One region of the Fictibacillus halophilus genome, then DNA from elsewhere that is predicted to be linked to it. Evidence: riboswitches for the same ligand, from Rfam matches in the RefSeq annotation. Region 1 holds a riboswitch; the other holds the start of a gene.
What was found. Region 1 has a riboswitch for glycine ahead of gcvT (glycine cleavage system aminomethyltransferase GcvT). Riboswitches for the same ligand answer to the same signal wherever they lie in the genome.
Positions count from the first base shown of each region.

Region 1 (10,685 bases):
ATTCACCCGATTTTCTAGTCGCTCATTTTCTGAACGACGCGGACTAAACAATTTATATAATCTTTTTCCTTACCATAGGTTTTTTCATGACATTTTCTACATAATGTTATACCATTAGAAATTTCAAACATCTTTTCAGGAAATGTTTTTTTAGGAAAAATATGATGTGCTGCAATATCTCTTGTATCACTATTACATAGTGGCATTTTACAACGATACCCATCTCTTTTATATACTTTCAATCTCCACTCTTTGTAGTCTGCTGAATCGGTTATATCTATAGTTTCTTTTCGGTTATCAAAAAGATAATTTCTATAACAAGTTTGATTACAGAAGTTATTCTGAGACTTTTTATACGAAGAGAATCTAATCTCTTTGAGTTGATTGCAATAAAAGCATCTAATCTTTACTCTTTTTTTTATTCTGGATGCCTTTATCTTATCAATGGTTTCCTTTGTCCTTTTTTTACCTCTATTTGGCTTACCCTTATCGATTCCGTGGTGGTTTCTGATAGGTATACCATGATACCTAAGACGATCAAGTATAACCGAATAACTAACACCGCATTCATCAGCAATTTGAGTGTAACCTTTTTGATATTCTATATACTGTGTTTTTAACCAGACTATATCATCATAAATTTTCCCTGAGTTTTTTATAACGGTTTTTCTTATCCCGTACTTTCTAAGTAACCTTTTTATTTGGTTTCTCGTTTTTCCTGTAAGAATACTAATTTCTAATGCAGATTTATTTTTATTAATGTATAAGTCATGTAGGTATTCATAGTTGTTCATTTGAATACCCCCTATAAAAGGAATTTTTTATTGTTTTTTTTAATCCGCTAACATAATCATCTGAGCGCCTCTGCGACTTCCGCCCTGCTCAACCAGATGCGTCAACTTCGCGATGTCATCCAACCAGGATACTGATCCAGATGATTTTCCGTTTACGCCTCTTGCTAGTGCGTTCTTCGGTCGAAGCGTAGATCCGTTCGTTCCAACTCCGCCGCCGCGGCTCATGATCTCCATGACTTGCTTACGGTGATCAGAGATGCCTTCACGCGAATCTTTCACGTATGGCATTACGTAACAGTTAAAATACGTTACATCTGTTTCTGCGCCTGCTCCGTATAAAACGCGTCCAGCAGGTACAAAATTCATTTCTGAAAGTTCTTTATAAAACTTTTTGAATGATTCTTGGCGTTTTTCTTCTGTCGTTTCCACAGATGCTAAGCCTGTGGCATTTCTTAGTGCGATCTGCTCGTAGTAAACTTCTAACGGCTTGTCCATCACATCTAGTGAACGTGTGATCAAACCAGATTCAGCTTCTTCCGGCTTTTCTAGCACTGCTTTGAACTCATCTTCAACCAATACAACTGCGTTTTTATCATCCCAGTTGACAGATTGAATATAGCCTAGCCCTCTTGCTGGAAATTTTGGGTCTTCTTTTACCGTTAATACAACAAAATCACCCGGTTTTAAGGTTTTCTTCTCTGTGTCTTTGAAGCTGTATCGATCTAGCATGACCAGCCGTGAAACACCTTTGTGTGTTGTTTTCATTGTAGAAGTTACGGGGTGCACTTGTGGAAATTGAGCTATATCACTGTTGAGAGCGTCAATATTAATACCCTTTTTAACAGTTGCGACTGTGTCCATCTTTCTCCTCCTCTATTAAAATCACATACGGATGCACATCTATATCTTGTATGTATAAGTTCTACCCTTATACTATATATACGTAAACCTCATGTCAAAGAAAAAAAATTGTCAAACTTAAAATCATGAGGATTTTACAGCAATTTGATGAATCCTGAATATTTTTGATGATTTTATTAATGAATGGGGTTTATTTTAGATTTGTATAATTTGGTAGTTTTGAAAAGCCGTACGAACTCTTGGTTTTCAAAATATCCTCTTACTTTCCAAAAAAAATTAATATCTTGACATCTTTTTTTCTGATAATTAGAGAGCAAAAATAAAAAATCGATATCTCTATGAGATTTCGATTTTTCACTATTAACGCCTGAACGTCCACTCATCGTTACGATAACGAGTATCGGCTATGTTTTGTACTTCTGCCCACTGATCATCTGTAAGCGTGTACGGCACAAGGTTTACGTTTAAACCGTCCTCAAATCCTTTTTTAAAGGCAGTCTTCGCGTCATCAATTGAAACAGGAGCATCTAGCAGTGTGTTGATCGCCACAGCTTTTTTCTTAAACGCTGTCTGCATTCTCTCTCTTAATCTGTCACTAGAATACTTAAACAGATCGAACAGTTTGTCTTCATCTAGGTCCAAAAGAATTGATCCGTGTTGCAGGATCACACCTTTTTGCCTCGTTTGAGCACTTCCCGCTACTTTTCTTCCCTCTACGACTAATTCATACCACGAAGGAGCATCAAAGCAAACTGCTGACCGGGGATTCTTCAACCCTTCACGCTCTTCTTCTGTTTTCGGAACAGCGAAGTAAGCATCTAAGCCTAAACCTTGAAACCCTTCTTTGATTCCTTCTGAGATCACTCGATAAGCTTCGGTTACACTTTGTGGCATATCTTTGTGTGATTCAGATACGATGACGCTATATGTGAGTTCTTGATCATGAAGAACTCCGCGACCACCTGTTGGACGTCTCACAAAGCCCAGTCCATATTTTTTTACAGCATCAAGGTTAATCTCTTTTTCTACTTTTTGAAAGTATCCAATAGATAGAGTAGCTGGATTCCATCCGTAAAAGCGGATAACAGGTGGAATCTTTCCTTCACTGTGCCAAGTTAGAAGTGCTTCGTCCATTGCCATATTAATTGCAGGTTCGCAATTTCCAGAATCGATATAATACCAGTTTTCTTTTTCCACGTTTTTCGTCTCCCTGCCATTCATTCGTAACTAGTGTACCAAATTCGGCGAGTGTGTCAAAACAATCGCTTAAAGTCAGATTTTTCTTTTGCCTATAGAGCCGCGCACCGCTATAATTGTGGTAGATTGTTTAAAGGAGTGCAAGCGTTATGGGATGGATAGTTTTAGCAGGTATTGTAGTAGCTTTATTGGCGTATGTAATTGGTATGGGGCTTTATCAAAAGAGATTTTTAACTACTTTAAACGAGGAAGAGTTTAAAGCAGGTTATCGAAAAGCACAACTGATCGATGTTCGTGAGCCTGAAGAGTTTAAAAAAGGACATATCCTAGGAGCACGTAACATTCCTCTTTCTCAAATGAGACAGAGATTAAAAGAAGTGCGCAGCGATCAGCCTGTTTATCTATATTGTGAAAGTGGATTCAGAAGTGCTCGTGCAGCCAATTTTCTTAAAAAGAAAAAATATGGCCAGCTTCATCACCTACATGGCGGCTTCCGCAAATGGACTGGCCGTGTAAAATCAAACTAATATTAAAAGCAGCTCAGGAAAATTTCCAGAGCTGCTTTTTTGTATGTTTAAACTTGTTTTGAATATTTTAAGATTGGCTTTCTTGCGGCTGTTGCTTCATCCAGTCGTTTAACAACTGTAGTGTGAGGAGCTTCTTGAACCAATTCAGGTGTTTCTTCTGCTTCTTTTGAAATCTGAATCATCTTTTCGATAAATTCATCGAGTGTTTCTTTCGATTCCGTTTCTGTTGGCTCGATCATGATCGCTTCTTCTACACTTAACGGGAAGTAGATCGTTGGCGGGTGATAGCCAAAGTCTAAGAGACGTTTTGCGATATCAAGCGTTCTTACGCCAAGTTTCTTCTGACGGCGACCTGATAATACGAACTCGTGCTTACAGTGTTGTGTAAATGGAAGATCGAAATGAGGTTCAAGTCGGCGCATCATGTAGTTAGCATTTAATACGGCGTTCTCTGATACTTGATGTAACCCGTCTGGCCCCATCGTCATGATGTACGTAAATGCTCGTACGTTAATGCCGAAGTTGCCATAAAAAGGCTTCACTCGTCCGATCGATTGCGGGCGATCATATTCGAATTTATAAAGATCATCTTCTTTAACAAGAACTGGTTTTGGCAAGAATGGAATCAGATCTGCCTTAACCCCAACTGGTCCTGATCCTGGTCCACCACCACCGTGTGGCCCTGTGAACGTTTTATGAAGGTTCAAGTGAACGACATCAAAGCCCATGTCTCCAGGTCGAGCAAATCCTAATATCGCATTTGCGTTCGCTCCGTCATAATATAGCTTTCCGCCAGCTTCATGGACGATCTTAGCCATTTCTAATATATGCTCTTCAAAAAGACCAAGCGTATTTGGATTTGTAAGCATAAGAGCCGCAACATCTTGATCGACTACTCGTTTCAAATCTTCTAGATCAACAAGACCGCGCTCATCGGATTTCACCGTGATCGATTCAAAACCTGCAACGGTTGCAGACGCTGGATTAGTTCCGTGCGCTGAATCAGGAACGATTACTTTTGTACGATTGAAATCACCGTTTGCTTCATGGTAAGCACGGATCATCATAAGACCTGTCCATTCACCATGTGCACCAGCTGCCGGCTGCAGAGTTACTTCGTCCATACCTGTGATCTCAGCTAGAGATGTTTGCAGACGGTACATCATTTCCATCGCACCTTGAACCGTTTCTTCTTCTTGAAGCGGATGGATATTTGCAAATCCAGGGAAACGTGCTACATCTTCATTGATCTTCGGATTATATTTCATCGTACATGATCCAAGTGGATAAAAACCAGAATCCACACCATGGTTACGATTGGATAACGCTGTGTAATGACGAACGATTTGAAGCTCTGACACTTCAGGAAGATCCGCTTCTTCCGTACGCAAATAATCGGAAGGGATGATAGATTCTACGTTAATCTCTGGAACGTCAAGTTCAGGGATGCTGTACCCTACTCGACCTGGTTTAGACAATTCAAAAATTAATGACTGATGTTCTGTACGCATGCTAATCCCTCCAATACATTTGCAAGCTGATCGATCTCTTCTTTTGTTCTCATTTCCGTAACCGCTAAAAGCATATGGTTCTTAAGTTCTGAATACGAAAGACCTAAATCATATCCACCGATGATGCCAGATTCTAATAGTTTGGCGTTCACTTCTTTAGCTGTACACTTTAACTCGATAACAAACTCGTTAAAGAAAGGTCCAGTGAACGCTGTCTTGAATCCTTTTTCCTCAAGAACTTTTTTTGCATAATGAGCTTTTTGTATATTTTGGTGTGCTACTTCCTTCACACCTTGTTTTCCAAGTGCCGTCATGGCAATTGAAGCTGCAAGTGCGTTAAGCGCTTGGTTCGAACAGATGTTACTCGTCGCTTTATCACGTCTGATATGCTGTTCTCTTGCTTGAAGGGTAAGAACGAATCCGCGCTTCCCGTCTTCATCAACCGTTTGACCGACCAAGCGGCCAGGAACTTTACGCATCAATTTGGTTGTTACTGCAAAATATCCACAGTGTGGTCCGCCAAAACCTTGTGCGATCCCGAACGGCTGTGCATCACCAACTACGATATCCGCACCGAATTTACCAGGAGGAGTCAGTGCGCCGAGTGCTAAAGGATTGGAAGAAACTACGAACATTCCTTTAGCACTATGCACGATTTCTTCTATTTCTTTTAAAGGTTCGATCTGACCGAAGAAGTTAGGATATTGAACGATCACACATGCTGTTTGTTCATCAACTTCGGCACGCAATGCATTTAATGAAGTAACACCATCTTCTGTATCCACTTCTACCACTTCAAGATGCTGGCCTTTTGCATAAGTGTGCAAAACGGCACGTGATTCTGGATGTACGGATTTTGATACAACAATTTTCTTTCTACGTGTTTGAGCTGCTGATAATAAACCAGCCTCCGCAAGTGAAGTTCCACCATCGTACATAGAAGAGTTGGCAACATCCATACCTGTTAGTTCACAGATCATCGTTTGAAACTCAAAGATCGCTTGAAGTTCACCTTGAGAGATCTCAGGCTGATATGGTGTATATGCTGTATAGAACTCCGAACGAAGAAGCATGTGGTTTACGATTGATGGTGTGTAATGATCATATACACCAGCGCCTAAGAACGAAGCATGATCTTTTGTATTTTTGTTTAATGCTGCCAAGCGGCTCATCTCTTTAACTAGTTGAGGTTCTGACAAAGCTTCCTCGATTTGTAAGCGTCCTTTAAACCGAACTTCTTCGGGAATATCCTGAAAAAGATCTTCTGTCGTTTCGATTCCAATCGTTTCAAGCATTTCCTTTTTGTCTTGAGCAGTCATCGGTAAATAGCGGAACGTCATGGTTTCTCCCCCTTAAATATCTTATTTTCCTCGTTTATAAAATGGTGAAGCGACTACTTTTGCTTTTAAACGTTTTTGACGAATTTGTACTTCGACCTCTGTTCCAAGCTCCGTGAAATCCTTTTCAAGTAGAGCAAGTCCTAGGTTCTTCTTCAATGTTGGCGATTGTGTTCCTGTTGTAACTTCTCCGATCTTCACATCACCTTTAAATACCTCGTAATGTGATCGAGGAATTCCTTTATCGATCATTTCGATACCAACTAGCTTACGAGGTGCACCGTTCTTCTTTTGATCTGCTAGAATTTCTTTTCCAATAAAATCTGCTTCTTTATCTGTTTTTACAGCGAATCCGATACCTGCTTCTATCGGGGTAATTTCTTTTGTGAGTTCTTGACCGTATAGAGCAAGCTTCGCTTCAAAACGCAAAGTATCACGCGCCCCAAGTCCTGCAGGAAGCAATCCATCTTCATGACCCGCTTCAAGAACCGATCTCCACAGTTTTTCTGCATGTTCAGTTTTCAAATAAATCTCAAACCCATCTTCTCCTGTGTAGCCTGTTCGAGAAACAAGAGCAGATATTCCAGCTAGTGAAACATCTTCTTTAAAACGGAAGAATCCGATCTCAGAAAGATTGGTATCCGTAAGTTTTTGTAAAATCTCTTCTGCTTTAGGTCCTTGAATAGCAAGCTGCGCATATTCAGGAGATACATTCACAAGTTCTACACCTTCAGGCTTCTTGCTCATAAGCCATTCAAAATCTTTTTCAATATTTGAGGCATTCACAACGAGTAAGTAATCGTTTTCATCTCTTTTATAGATTAAAAGGTCATCTACTGTACCACCGTTTTCATAGCACATAGCCGTATATTGCGCTTGGCCGTTTTGAAGTTTCGAAACATCATTGGTCATTGTATATTGCAAGAACGATAGGGCATTAGGTCCTCGAACATCAAATTCTCCCATGTGAGATACATCGAATAAACCGGCTTTCGTTCTAACCGCTTCGTGTTCCTCTTTAATACTTGAGAACTGAACAGGCAACTCCCAACCACCAAAATCAATTACTTTTCCACCGTGTTCTTTATATGTCTCAAATAACGGTGTTCGTAACAATGTAGCCATGTGAATTCCTCCTTTTTCATACTTAAAAATTTTCGGACTTTTCTGGACAAAAAAAGGACAGAAAGACCCCTTATAAATGGGATCCTCTGTCCTGCAACCTGTAAGTTTCTCAAGTAAATATCCTTGAGTTTCTTCGTTGGTGGCTTTCATCTATTAAAAAAGCACTCTCCAGAGATGCGTCTAGCAAGAGTCTTTTTGCCTGAGAGTTTCACAATTGTTTGCTCCTTCGGCGCCGCTAACGCAGTCTCTCCTCTTACTTTCATTCGCGAGTATGTTATTGTCCAAGGTCGCACATACTATTACTATGTTTACTACATTATTATCCTATCATTTTTACAAAAGGAATGGCAACGAACTTTTTTAAAGAAAGGAAATCCGTTATGAAAATCGACGTTCAGTTTCAGCGAGAATGGCATGATGACTTTTTAAAGCGTGTGGAAGAAGATGGACCTTGGGCCAATTGGGAATTATATAACTTAGCTCTTGAAGCCGAACACCACTTAGCAATTCCTGATTTCCTCGGTCTTCAAGCTCCAGATCATCTCCCACAGATGACTTTTTTGCCTCATCAGCTGGACGTTGCGACTACCGTTATTGAACAGATGAACGGAAAAGCAATCTTGGCAGATGAAGTAGGATTAGGAAAAACGATAGAAGCAGGTTTGATTCTAAAAGAGTACATGATACGCCGACTCGCTAAGAAAATTTTGATCCTCGTTCCTGCATCACTCGTTATTCAATGGACGAACGAGCTGAATCAAAAGTTCTTTATTCCTGCAATTGCTCAGAAAAAGGCATATGTATGGGAACAATGCGATGTAGTCGTATCCTCTATTGATACGGCAAAACGAGCCCCGCACCGCGACATCGTTCTTAATCAAGACTATGATCTTGTTATCATCGATGAGGCACATAAGTTAAAGAACAAGAAAACGAAAAACTATGAATTTGTACAGTTATTAAAAAAGAAGTTCTGTTTACTATTAACAGCTACTCCGGTACAAAACAGAGTTGAGGAGATTTTTAATCTTGTATCTCTATTAAAGCCTGGCCATTTAGGAAATCGAGAAAACTTTGACAAAGATTATAAAGAAGATAAGTATTCACTAAAAAATGAAGAAAAGCTGAAGCAGCTCGTAAATAAGGTGATGGTTCGTAATCGACGAGAAGAGACTGGTCTAAAATGGCCGAAGCGTCTTGTTCAAACCATTCCTATTACATTATCAAAAACAGAACGTGATCTATACGATGAAATCTCTCAACTAAAAAAAGACTCTTACTTTGACCGAAGTAAATTTTCTATCGTAACCCTGCAGCGAGAAGCATGCAGTTCGCGTGAAGCCGTTTTTCTAACATTAAAAAATATGCTTCAAAAAGATGTATCAAACTCTTTAATGGAACAACGAGTCTTAGCGTTGATGAAGAAAATTGAACTCGTCGATCAAAACTCTAAAGCTCTAAAAGCGTTAGAGCTGATTCAATCGATTGATTCCAAGGTCATCATTTTTACAGAATACCGTGGTACTCAATTGTATCTGCAATGGTTTTTACAGCAGCACGGCATCTCTTCTGTACCGTTTAGAGGCGGGTTTAAGCGAAGCAAAAAGGACTGGATGACTCACCTCTTTAGAACACGAGCTCAAGTGTTGATCGCAACAGAAGCCGGTGGTGAAGGAATAAACCTGCAGTTCTGTCAGCATATCATCAATTATGATCTGCCATGGAACCCGATGAGGATCGAGCAGCGGATCGGACGTATCCATCGTATCGGTCAGCAAGGTGACGTTCATATCTATAACTTCGCTACTCAGAATACGATTGAAGAGCACATCTTAAACTTGCTGTACAATAAGATCAATCTGTTTGAGAGTGTTATTGGAGAACTCGATGAAATCTTAACGAAATTTGAAATCAAGAACATAGAACGCCATATTGCAGATATCATGAATACGTCTGAAAGTGAAGGTGAGATCCGAGTAAAGATGGATAACCTTGCTTCCTTGATCAACCTTGATGGCGGGATCAAGCAGAAAGGATGGGAAGAGCATGCAGCAGCACGAGATACATCGCTTTCTTGAGCGATATTTTGATGCAAACGAATGTAGGATTCAAGAGAAAAACTTTAGTTATATGAAGGTTCAACTGACCACTGAACTCGATAAAGTTTTAATGAACCGTCCGTTCTACTGGCATTATCTCGAAAAAACGGGAGGTACCCCGAATCCGATGACGTTAACTTTAGTAACGGGTCAACAGCAAGCTCCTGATGGAAAAGGTGAGTTTATCCACTTTGGTTCACCGAGACTTCATCAGATCTTTGGGTCGACTAAGAAGCTCGCCTCTTTCATTCGGCTGTATGAATCTGTTCCTCAGCAAGGAGCACAGGTACCACTGCAACCTTGGTTATGTTTGAACGTTAAAGTTACGTTTCAGTGTGATCAAAAGAAAGATCAGGTTCTCTCATACGGCATTCAACTAATAAACGGAACGATAGAAGATCAATTTCATCAACGCCTTCAAAAAATGCTGTTAACGAAGAGGATCCCAGATTTTTGTTATACGCTCTCTCCTTTTATTAAGCCTCAGAGTGCGATAAAAAGATTGGAAAATAAAATTCAGGAAGTCATTGAGGCAGATGATCACACGTGGGCCGAAGATGCTAAAAAAAGATGGAATGAAGATCTCGAACTATTAGAGAGTTTTTATGAGGATTCTTTAACGAAACCAGAAGCCTATCACATAGAAAAAGAAGCACTTCGTACCCAATATGAGCCACAGATTATCGTAGAGATCATAAATGGCGGACTTTTCTATCTTGCCTAATAAATAAGAGCCGGGAACTGTATCCCGGCTCTTCCTTTTTCCAGCCTACTTCTTTCTCTTTCTACGGAACACGAGACCAAGTCCCATTGGCACAACACCAAAAAGATAAGTAAGTAAAGGCTCCCGCTCATTCTTTTTTGTGATACGCCTTTCCTTTCTTACTGATTGTGGTTCATCCAAATATTTAACGACTCTCTGAGTAAGAAACTTGATAACGTCTGATCCTGCAGCCATTGGCAAAACTCCCTTATAGAAGCACTCATTGATTAGTTTTGGCCAATTAACGTAGGTTTAAACGGCTTAATTTTTCTAAAATGTGGGCGCATACTTCTTCAGTCGTAAATTGGTCTGTGACGATCTCAATATCACTTTTTTCATAATGTGAACTTCTCTCGTTAAAGAGTTTCTGTACCTCTTCTTTTGAAGAAGTTAATAGAATAGGTCTCTTGTTTCTCTCTTCTTCTTTCATCAGCCTTTCCCAAAGAACTGGAAAACTCGTCTTTAGATAGA
Region 1 covers NZ_JAEACF010000001.1:1,934,681-1,945,365, forward strand. Annotated here, with positions in the region: gene I5J82_RS10115 (HNH endonuclease) at 15-794, opposite strand; partial or broken gene I5J82_RS10120 (ribonucleotide reductase N-terminal alpha domain-containing protein) at 837-1,655, opposite strand; gene I5J82_RS10125 (lipoate--protein ligase family protein) at 2,016-2,852, opposite strand; gene I5J82_RS10130 (rhodanese-like domain-containing protein) at 3,002-3,379, shown strand; gene gcvPB (aminomethyl-transferring glycine dehydrogenase subunit GcvPB) at 3,427-4,890, opposite strand; gene gcvPA (aminomethyl-transferring glycine dehydrogenase subunit GcvPA) at 4,866-6,230, opposite strand; gene gcvT (glycine cleavage system aminomethyltransferase GcvT) at 6,252-7,352, opposite strand; glycine riboswitch at 7,530-7,615, opposite strand; gene I5J82_RS10150 (DEAD/DEAH box helicase) at 7,733-9,430, shown strand; gene I5J82_RS10155 (YqhG family protein) at 9,399-10,175, shown strand; gene I5J82_RS10160 (YqzE family protein) at 10,221-10,409, opposite strand; gene I5J82_RS10165 (shikimate kinase) at 10,456-10,685, opposite strand, start outside.

Region 2 (10,685 bases), 1.4 Mb from region 1:
AGATGTACCTTTGACTTTAAGATCTTTAATAACAGATACAGAGTCACCTTCTTGAAGGATGTTTCCGTTTGAATCTTTCACAACTTTTTCGTCAGATTGACTCTCTGTTTCGGGAGACCATTCATGAGCACATTCGGGGCAAACGAGAAAAGCTCCATCCTCATACACATAAGCAGAGCTGCATTTCGGACAGTTTGGTAATTTAGACATCTAGGTGGTCCTCATTTCTTATAGTTATTGTTCATTTTACCATAGTTAGTTAAGGCTCTAGATTTCTTTCAGAGCAATCGTTTTATACATAATCCTTAATGTGAACATCAAAAGTGCATTACGCTTTGAATCCACCTACCTGTCCTCTATAATTGAGTTATCATAATAATCAAATATTTAACATCTTGGCTTTTCGTGTTTTGCAATTTTAAGTTCCAAAAAAGGAAGGGGAAATTGTAATGGAAAACAACAACAAGCCCGATCAAAAAGAGCACACGTCTGCAGGTCAATGTCCTGTCACCCACCACAAAGATAGTGCGATTACGACATCTAGAGCTCCTCATGGTACGACAAATAAGGATTGGTGGCCGAACCAACTCAATCTAAATGTTCTTCGCCAACATGACAAAAAATCGAATCCGATGGGAGACGACTTTAATTATCGTGAAGAATTCTCTAAATTGGATTACGATGCCCTGAAAAAAGATCTTCATGCATTGATGACGGACAGCCAGGATTGGTGGCCGGCGGATTATGGTCACTATGGTCCTTTCTTCATCCGTATGTCATGGCATGCTGCAGGTACATACCGTACAGCTGATGGACGCGGTGGCGGTGGATCAGGTTCTCAACGCTTCGCACCTCTAAACAGCTGGCCAGATAACGTAAACTTAGATAAAGCTCGCCGTCTTTTATGGCCGATCAAACAAAAGTACGGCAACAAGATCTCATGGGCAGATCTACTTGTTTTCACTGGTAACGTAGCTATCGAATCCATGGGGCTAAAAACGTTTGGTTTTGCTGGCGGACGTGAAGATATATGGCATGCAGAAGAAGATGTATATTGGGGAACGGAAAAAGAATGGTTAGCGGACAACCGTTATTCTGGTGACCGTGAGCTGGAAGACCCGCTTGCTGCAGTTCAGATGGGTCTGATCTACGTAAATCCGGAAGGGCCGAACGGAAAGCCTGATCCACTCGCAAGTGCTCGTGATATTCGTGATACGTTCAGCCGTATGGCGATGAATGACGAAGAAACGGTTGCACTTATCGCAGGTGGTCATACGTTCGGAAAAGCACATGGTGCAGGCGATCCGTCTCTTGTAGGAGACGACCCTGAAGCAGCAGATATCGAAACACAAGGACTTGGTTGGCTGAGCCGTCATGGCAGTGGAAAAGGCCGCGACACTATTTCAAGTGGTGTAGATGGAGCGTGGACGTCGAACCCTACACAATGGGATAACGGATACTTTGATCTTCTGTTCGGCTACGAGTGGGAGTTAACGAAGAGTAGAGCAGGCGCTTATCAATGGAGTCCTGTTGATATGTCAGAAGAGCATATGGCTCCTGATGCAGAAGACCCTTCCATTCGCGTGAAGACGATGATGACAACCGCTGATATGGCATTGCGTATGGATCCGGACTATGAAAAAATTTCTCGTCGTTATTACGAGAACCCAGATGAATTCGCCGATGCTTTTGCACGTGCGTGGTTCAAACTGCTTCATCGTGACATGGGGCCGAAAGTTCGTTACTTAGGTCCTGAGGTTCCAGACGAAGATCTCATCTGGCAAGACCCTGTTCCGAGTGTAGATTACGATCTATCACCATCTGACATTGCGCAGTTAAAAGAAAAGATCCTGAATACAGGATTAACCGTGAGCGAGCTTGTAAAAACCGCATGGGCTTCAGCAAGCACGTACCGCATTTCTGATATGCGCGGCGGTGCGAACGGTGCACGCATCCGTCTAGCTCCTCAAAAGAGTTGGGAAGCAAACGAACCTGAGCAGCTGGAGAAAGTTCTAGGAATCTATCAAGATCTACAAAATCAGCTCGACACGAAGGTGAGCCTAGCCGACTTAATCGTTCTTGGCGGAAGTGCAGCCGTTGAAAAGGCAGCAAAAGATGCAGGCTTTGATGTGACAGTTCCATTTACACCTGGACGCGGAGATGCAACGCCTGAACAAACGGATGCCGATACGTTTGATGTATTAGAGCCCGTTTCAGACGGGTTCCGCAACTATCAAAAGAAAGAATATAGTACAAGCCCTGAAGAGATGTTCGTCGATAAAGCACAGCTACTAGGTCTCTCTGCACCTGAAATGACAGTCCTCGTCGGAGGTCTGCGTGTTCTTGGGACAAACTATAAGAATACGAAACAAGGAGTATTCACCGACCGCGTTGGCACGTTAACGAACGACTTTTTCGTAAACCTGCTCGACATGGGCGTAGAGTGGAAATCAACAGGCTTTAACGAGTACGAAGGCCGCGACCGTAAATCAGGAGAAGTGAAACGAACAGCATCTCGCTTTGATCTTGTGTTCGGATCTAATTCGGAACTTCGCGCTCTCGCTGAAGTGTATGCGCAAAATGACAACCAAGAAAAATTCGTACGTGACTTTATCGCAGCTTGGGTAAAAGTGATGGACGCTGATCGATTTGATGTTAAATTAAAAGCATAGATAAATGAAAACACCTAATCAGATGTCTGAGGCAAAACATTGCTAGGGACAAGCTGGATTAGGTGTTTTTTCTTAATATTGATCTCTTTATCCCTTATTGCTCATTCTTGTCTCACTAATCTTTGCACTTATTTGGTACTTAGATATCGGTGCGTTTTTACCCATGTATACAGAAACGACGACAATGATAGCAGTGACGATTGTCATCGTCGTGATGGATTCTTCTAAAAAAAGGGCTGAAAACATTATCATCAGAAACGGTTGTAAATATTGCAGCTGGCTAATCCGCGCAATTCCCCCTAATGCCATGCCCGCGTACCAGGCGACATATGCTAAAAACTGGCTCACCACCGCCAAATAGATTAAACTGCCCCAAGCTTGTACGGGAGCATGTAACATCTCGGCAGAAATACTCAGCCCTACTGGAATGACAAAAAAAGGCGCTCCTATCACGATAGCCCATGCAATGACTTGCCAGCTTCCGATCTCCTTTGACAGCTTGCCTCCTTCTGCATAACTAAGACCTAAGATGATGACGGCAGCTAAGATTCCTGCATCCTCAACTTGAAGAGAACCAAAGCCTAAAGAACCTGCATATAAAATAACTGCTCCTGAACCAATCATACTAGATATCCAGAACCGTACAGATGGTCTCTCTCCTGCTCTGTACATAGCGATGCCGGCAGTTGCTAATGGCAATAGCGCTACTTCCACCGCGCCGTGTGAAACCGGCAGCGTCTTCATTGCCCATGAAGTGAGTAAAGGAAAACCTAAAACTGCACCTGCTGCAACAATCAGGATGCTTTTAAACTGCTGTAGATTAGGCGCTTTTTCCCGTTTTGCAATCAGTATGATCCCTACAAGCAATGCAGCAAGCACCGTTCTTCCTAACCCAACGACCGTCGTCCCGAAATTTTCAACAGCGATAGTCGTCGCAGGCAAGGTAAGGCTAAAGCAGATCACACCTGCTAAGCCTAGATATAACCCTATCTTTTCTTTTTCCAATTTCCTTCCTCCCCGACTATAATGGATATAATCACATACTATTAGAACGTGATAGATGATACTATCGCTGTTTTCATCCACTGTCAGGGTACAGTTAGAGGAGAGTGAAGCACGATTGAGTCCAAAATACAGGATCATTTTAGAGGCCATTAAGCAGCAGCTAATAGACGGGAAACTAGCAGCCGGCCATAAGCTGCCCTCTATCCGGCAGCTATCTGATAGGTATAACTGTAGCAAGAATACAATTATCAAAGCTTACAATGAGCTGGAAAAAGAGCATTTGATTTATACGGTGCCTCAAAAGGGCTATTATATCGTTAATGAATTTCGACGTTCTGAAGATCAGCCCGAAGTTATTGATTTCTTATCTGCTGGACCGGATAAAACGCTGTTGCCTTACACAGAATTTCAACACTGTTTAAATCAAGCGATCGAACACTATAAAGAAGAAATTTTCACCTATACCGATCAACAAGGTCTTCCTTCATTGCGAACCCAAATTACTAAAAATCTTCAATCTTCTCAAGTGTTTACCGATCCTAGCCATGTCGTCATCGTTTCCGGATCACAGCAAGCGATTCATATATTAACTTCCCTCTCTTTTCCTAACAACAAAAAGAATATTTTAATAGAACAACCAACCTATTTCGGGATGATTGAAACGCTTAAACTTAACAAAGTGAAGACCTTTGGCATTGAACTATCCATGAACGGGATCGACTTAGAACGTCTTGAATTTATATTTAAAAATAACGAGATTAAGTTCTTCTATGTCATTCCTAGATTTCAGAATCCTCTTGGCCATTCCTATACAAATAGTGAGAAGAAAAGAATCGTAGAGCTGGCAGCTAAATATGATGTATATATCGTAGAAGACGATTTTTTAGGCGAATTAGAGCGTGATAAGAAAGCCGATCCGTTTTTCGCTTTTGATACATTAGGAAGAGTCATCTATATACAAAGCTTTTCAAAAGTCTTTCTCCCCGGGCTCCGAATTGCGAGTGTTGTCTTGCCGAACAGCATGATCGAAAGCTTTTTGCGTAATAAGTTTAGTGCCGACTTTAACAGTCCCGTTCTCTCACAAGGTGCATTAGACATTTATTTAAAAAGCGGAATGTATTACAACCACCTGAAAAAGATTAAGGACATCTATTTTCATAAGATAAATGAACTAAAAAGGGCATGTGAACAGTTACTTCCTGAAGGGACGCACTATACGAAGCCTGATACGGGTTTTTACCTTTCCATCTATTTGCCTCCTCACGTATCAGCCAAAAAGCTTACAACTCAATTAAATAAACAACACCTTTTACTTGATGATGGCGAAAGAATGTTTCTGCCTGAATTTAATCAAGATAACCTCATTCGCTTGTGCATTTCTCAAGTTGAAAAACATCAAATACAACCCGGAATAGAAAAAATAGCTCACACCATTCGTGAAATGAAAGACAGCAGACATTTTCATCAAATATCGCTGATTTAATGCTGTAATTTAAGATAGCCTTACATGCTAAAAGGACAGAAACACAGGAGTAAATGCGTTTCTGCCCTTTTATTTATGGATTCATGAAACAAAGGGACGGTTCTGCCGCTTCCTTCCCCTCGTTTCACAAGAACTTTCTTGACCCTAGCTAACTTCTCATCCTCATGTTTTTTCGAGGACAAGCATAAGATGGTAGAACAATTGACTGGGAAAGGAAAGCCTATCTATGATTTCATTTCGAAAAATGCTAGGAGCCTCATTGTATGCCACCATGTCCATCAGCCTTTGGGGAATATCCTTTGTCTCGACTAAAGCGGTACTGGACAAGCTTGATCCCTTTACTCTTCTGGTCATCCGTTTTGGTATAGGTGCATTATTTTTATTAGTACTTATCCTTGTAAAAAAGGAACATTCCATGAAGCTGCCGATACAGTATATCCCTCACTTAATCGTATTAGGGATTCTTGGTGTTTTTCTTCATCAAGTTATTCAGGCAAGCGCGCTTTTATCCATTGATGCATCCTCTGCAGGCTGGCTCATTACGTTATCCCCGATTTTCACCGTCGTTCTTTCCATGGTCTTTCTGCATGAAAAGATGACATTTTCAAAGGCTATTGGAATTATTTTGGCCATTAGTGGTGTGTTGCTGGTCACAACAGTAGGTGGAGACAGGTCATTAGGATTCTCGATCAACATCGGGTATCTACTGATGGTTCTCAGTACCTTAAATTGGGCCATTTATTCAGTTTTACTAAAAAGCCTAAAAGTGCCATTGCCTGCATTGGTCCTCACCTTTTACATGAGTACTTTGGGACTTTTGCTTACTCTCCCATTCATCTATCAGAACAAAAGCTGGGAAAAGCTTACTCTTCTAGATGGAGTAGAATGGGCTCATCTTATCTTCCTTGGAGTCTTTGTATCCGGTATTGCCTACTGGTACTGGGCAAAAGCATTAGAGGTGTTGGAGGCCACTCAAGTATCTGTTTTCTTATACCTTGAACCAGTCTCTACACTGATAGCAGCCGTGCTACTTCTACATGAAAAGGTTATTTATACCAGTATTCTAGGTGGAGCAATCATTATCCTTGGGGTTATTTTCGTAAATGGTCATCTAGTTGGACTGATAAATCGATGGAGTGCGAGGCGGTAGGGAAAGCAAAGGGACGGTTCTGCTGCTTCCTAACTTACAACTGTAAACACTAAAGGATTTACCTTTCCATCTAATAATATAATAAGAAGCACGAGAACCGTCCCCGCGCCCCTAAACTAAAAAACTAAAAGATACGCGCTGATGAATAGAATAACTGAAACAAGCCAGAGATTTAAAAAAATCTCTGACTTGTTAATCCGATAAATTTCATGTGTCTGTTTACAATTTCTCAGTAAAAGCAGCAAGATTTTCTAACGTGGACCTTAGTCCAGTGTCGTGATCTTCCTTACGAATACCTTCTGGTACGTTTTCACAAACGATGGTAACATTAGTGCCTCCCGAAACATCTTCCAATATCCATTTCTGTATCATCTCACCCGAGAAAGCAGGATCTTCGGAATTGAAGTTAACAGATTGGACAATTCGCTGGTTTGGGACCAGCTCCAAAAATGTTCCTTCCGCCACATCGGTGTTGTCCGACGTTTTGCCAAGAATCAACTCATCCAATTCATACGTAAGCGTCATTTTATAAGCTCCTTCTTCACGGCAATCATAGGTATCAATTTTACCCGACATCCCTTCAGGCGGAAGCCATTGAATGAGTGAATCCGGATTTATAATAGCTAGATAGACGATTTGAGGTGGAACTGGGATGACTTTTGAAGCAGTATCTGTTCTCCGATTTCTTGACAAATTCACCCTAAAAAACCTCCTTGTAATTAACTCTAAAGGAAAATTCGTCGCTTCCTGCTTATCACCTGCTTAAAGATGCTACTTATAAAATGTAAGATGTCTCTAAAGATCCAGATCAATGATGCATTCCAAATAACCAATCCTTTTATTTCAGCATAGGTTTTTTAAAAGCATACAAGAAAAATAATAAAATAAACCAAATGGGTGTCAGCAATAACGCCGGACGTGTAGCTTCTGCCACGAGCAGCACAATTAAAATGATCCCGAACAGCGCAAGCACCACATAGTTAATGAATGGAGCAAAAGGTGCTTTGAACGCCGACTTTTTGTGCAAATCAGATCGTGTCTTACGGTATTTAATATGGCTGATCAAGATCACGCTCCACACCCAAATGAAACAGATGGCACTGATGGTCGTTACGATGCCAAAAGCCTGCTCTGGAAGTAGCTTACTGAGAAGCGCTCCTACTGAAACAACAACAGCCGAAACCCAAAGCGCGTTTCCAGGCACAGAATTTTTCGTTAGTTTCTTAAAAGATCGAGGAGCCTGCTCACTCTTGCTTAATGTGAATAGAATGCGGCTCGTTGAAAATAACCCGCTGTTGCAAGCAGATGCCGCCGAAGTTAGCACAACAAAATTAATGATTCCAGCTGCAAGCGGAATTCCTATTAAGCTGAACGTTTTAACAAATGGACTTTCCGTCGCGTTCAATTGTGTCCAAGGATTGATGCATAGCAGCACGATCAATGCACCCACATAGAAAAATAGAATTCGAAGTGGAATCTTATTGATCGCAGATGGAATATTCTTTCTAGGATCAGATGTTTCTGCTGCCGCCACTCCGACCAACTCCACTCCGACAAACGCGAACACGACCATCTGGAACGAGAGTAAGAACCCAGTCATCCCGTTAGGAAACAAACCTCCATGATCCCACAGGTTGTTTATAGAGACTGTACCCGCATCCGTTTGGTAACCAATGACGAGTAGGACAACGCCAATCACAATCAACGCTAGAATCGTAATCACCTTGATCAAAGCGAACCAAAACTCCAATTCCCCGAAAAGCTTTACCGTTAACAGATTCAGCCCAAGTAAAAGAAGCAAACAGACAATCGCCGGGACCCACTGCGGTATGTCAAACCAATATTGAACATAGACACCGACCGCAATCACATCGGCCATCGCTGTCATGATCCAGCAGAACCAATACGTCCATCCTGTGATAAACGCAGCTCGCGGACCAAGATAGTCCTCCGCAATATCGGTAAACGACTCATAGCCTTCCTTTGAAAGCAGCAGTTCTCCTAACGCTCTCATCATAAAAAACAACGCGATCCCAACGATTAAATAAGCAAATATAACAGACGGTCCGGCAAGCTGAATCGCTTTTCCTGAACCTAAAAATAACCCAGTTCCAATCGTTCCGCCAATGGCAATCAGCTGCACATGGCGGTTAGCTAAATCTCTCTTCAACTCTTGCTGTGACACGTATGAATCCTCCTTCTAAGATGCAAATCAAACGCAAAAAAAAGAGACTGGAAGAATCTCCAATCTCTTGTACATTAGAATATGAAAAAAGCATTCACTGCGCTATAAATGACAGGCACAACAATGTCAAAATTCAATACTCTTCTGTCCGTTTGCCTGAGATGGTGAACCCTTCGGCGCCGCTAACAAAGCGGTCTCTCCAGAAGCTGCTCCTGCTGTAATACGACCTACAGCGATCATAGCTTGCTATCTATAAGTTTTTAGTAGTTCTAAATATAATTTTCAATACTATTACGGAGTTGAGGTTTTGTCAACTGTACAATACTGGTTAAAGGTTTTAACTTTTACCATTTGCTCATAAATATTGGGTTGGCTTGAAACTAACAGACCAAAGCCTAAAGATGCATAGGAACATTTCTCTTACCCTTCATTGCACTCTTCTTTTTTGTACGAAAGCTATGAAAATTGATAGGAAGAACAAGCTATAAAGTATAATCCATCCAAACTTTTCATAAGCCTGAACAGGAAATACATTTATTTGATTGTCATCTATACTCATAATTTCCAAACAATAACGTAAAGGTGGTGTAATCCAGCTAATAAATTGTAGGATCTCGATTTTTGCCACAGCTATTACTAATGTTCCTATAAGAACACTACTTACACCCCACCAAGTGTTTGCATTACTTCTCACAAGGTCTCTCGTAAAAAAAGATGAAAGTGCTACAGAAAGGATAGCCAGGCTAAAATGTGCTAAAAATCCCATAGCAATATGAGCATTATTTAATCCTGGGGAAAAGGCATTAAAAGTAACAGGATATAAAACAGCTAAAATACTTAGTACCACACTGATTAGTATACAAACTAATTCAAGTGCAATATAATATGTCTTCTTATTCTTAAGATGCATTATAGTAATATTTTTTTGCCCCTCATCCTCTGCATGAAAAATAGTAATAGTAAACCATCCCATAATAAAAAAGAGCAAAATTGAAGTATAAGCGTAGCTATCTAAGATTGGATTGGGTACGTAGGTATAGTTAATTACAAGCATCATAATAAACACTGAAAATGGCGGAATATACTTATATGTTCGGAAATAAGTGGAAAAGTGGTATAAAATCAAACCCTTCACTGTTTAAATTTCCTCCTTAAAACTGCTTAAAGAATTCATTTTCTCTCTTATGTAAAGGCGCTAACAGCCTTATTAAAGCACCGCGGTCCAGAAATTCACTAACTATTTTATTTGTTTGTTTTTGACTCACATTCAGTTCTATCAATCTTCTTCCGGCATCAATTTCCTTTTCATAGGTAATAATATGTTTCAATGCATCGATGGAAACAGCTTTCGGTAATTCGAATACGAGTCTATTTAAAGGTTCACTATGTTCTTGTTGATTATCGATTTGAATAATCCTACAATCTTGAATGACATTTATTTGGTCCGCAACCTCTTCTAGTAGCTTGGTTTCATGACACGTTAAAACTATACTAATATTGCTCTTCTTTAAGGAAATTAATAACTCTTCCAAATCATTTTGTGCCTTTAAATCCAGGCCTGAAAGCGGTTCGTCCATAATTAACAAATCAGATTCTTCTAACATTGCTTGCATAATAATAACTTTTTGTTTCATTCCTTTTGAAAAATGAGTGATTCGAGTATTTCTTTCGTCTTCCAAGTGAAAAACTTCAAGTAAGCTATCAATACGTTTTTTCAGCCACTTAATAGGTAATCCTCTAATCGTTCCCATATGTATGAGATATTCAGTCGGTGTAAAAGGTAAAAACACAGGGGTTTGCTCAGGTACATAACCAATTTTAATAGGCGGATCGTTCCGATATAGGATTTGACCGCTATCAGGTTTTATTATTCCGCCAATCATCTTCAACAATGTACTCTTTCCCGAACCATTTGCTCCGACAATTGCCGTTACCTTGTTAGGTGGAATTGAAAGCGATACATTATCTAAGATCATTTTCTTTTGAAACGATTTGCTTACTATCTGTAGATCAACAATTGTGTCCAATCAAACACACCCTTTACCTATTGAAATACTTTCTTCGCTGTCTTTCCTATTGTATTAGTACCTATACCATCAACCGCCCCGCCAATTAATCCACCTACTAAAGGTACAGCTTTTCCTAAGTTAATAATTCCTTTTTCTCCGAATTTCGTTACTAATCTGACGC
Region 2 covers NZ_JAEACF010000001.1:3,322,119-3,332,803, forward strand. Annotated here, with positions in the region: gene I5J82_RS16925 (zinc ribbon domain-containing protein YjdM) at 1-210, opposite strand, end outside; gene katG (catalase/peroxidase HPI) at 450-2,672, shown strand; gene I5J82_RS16935 (DMT family transporter) at 2,760-3,677, opposite strand; gene I5J82_RS16940 (aminotransferase-like domain-containing protein) at 3,793-5,160, shown strand; gene I5J82_RS16945 (DMT family transporter) at 5,387-6,310, shown strand; gene I5J82_RS16950 (SRPBCC family protein) at 6,530-7,009, opposite strand; gene I5J82_RS16955 (amino acid permease) at 7,149-8,495, opposite strand; glycine riboswitch at 8,630-8,708, opposite strand; gene I5J82_RS16960 (ABC transporter permease) at 8,923-9,630, opposite strand; gene I5J82_RS16965 (ABC transporter ATP-binding protein) at 9,647-10,522, opposite strand; gene I5J82_RS16970 (EcsC family protein) at 10,540-10,685, opposite strand, start outside.
Region 2: it holds a riboswitch for glycine, as region 1 does, so the genes downstream of both, I5J82_RS16955 (amino acid permease) here and gcvT (glycine cleavage system aminomethyltransferase GcvT) in region 1, are expected to answer to the same signal.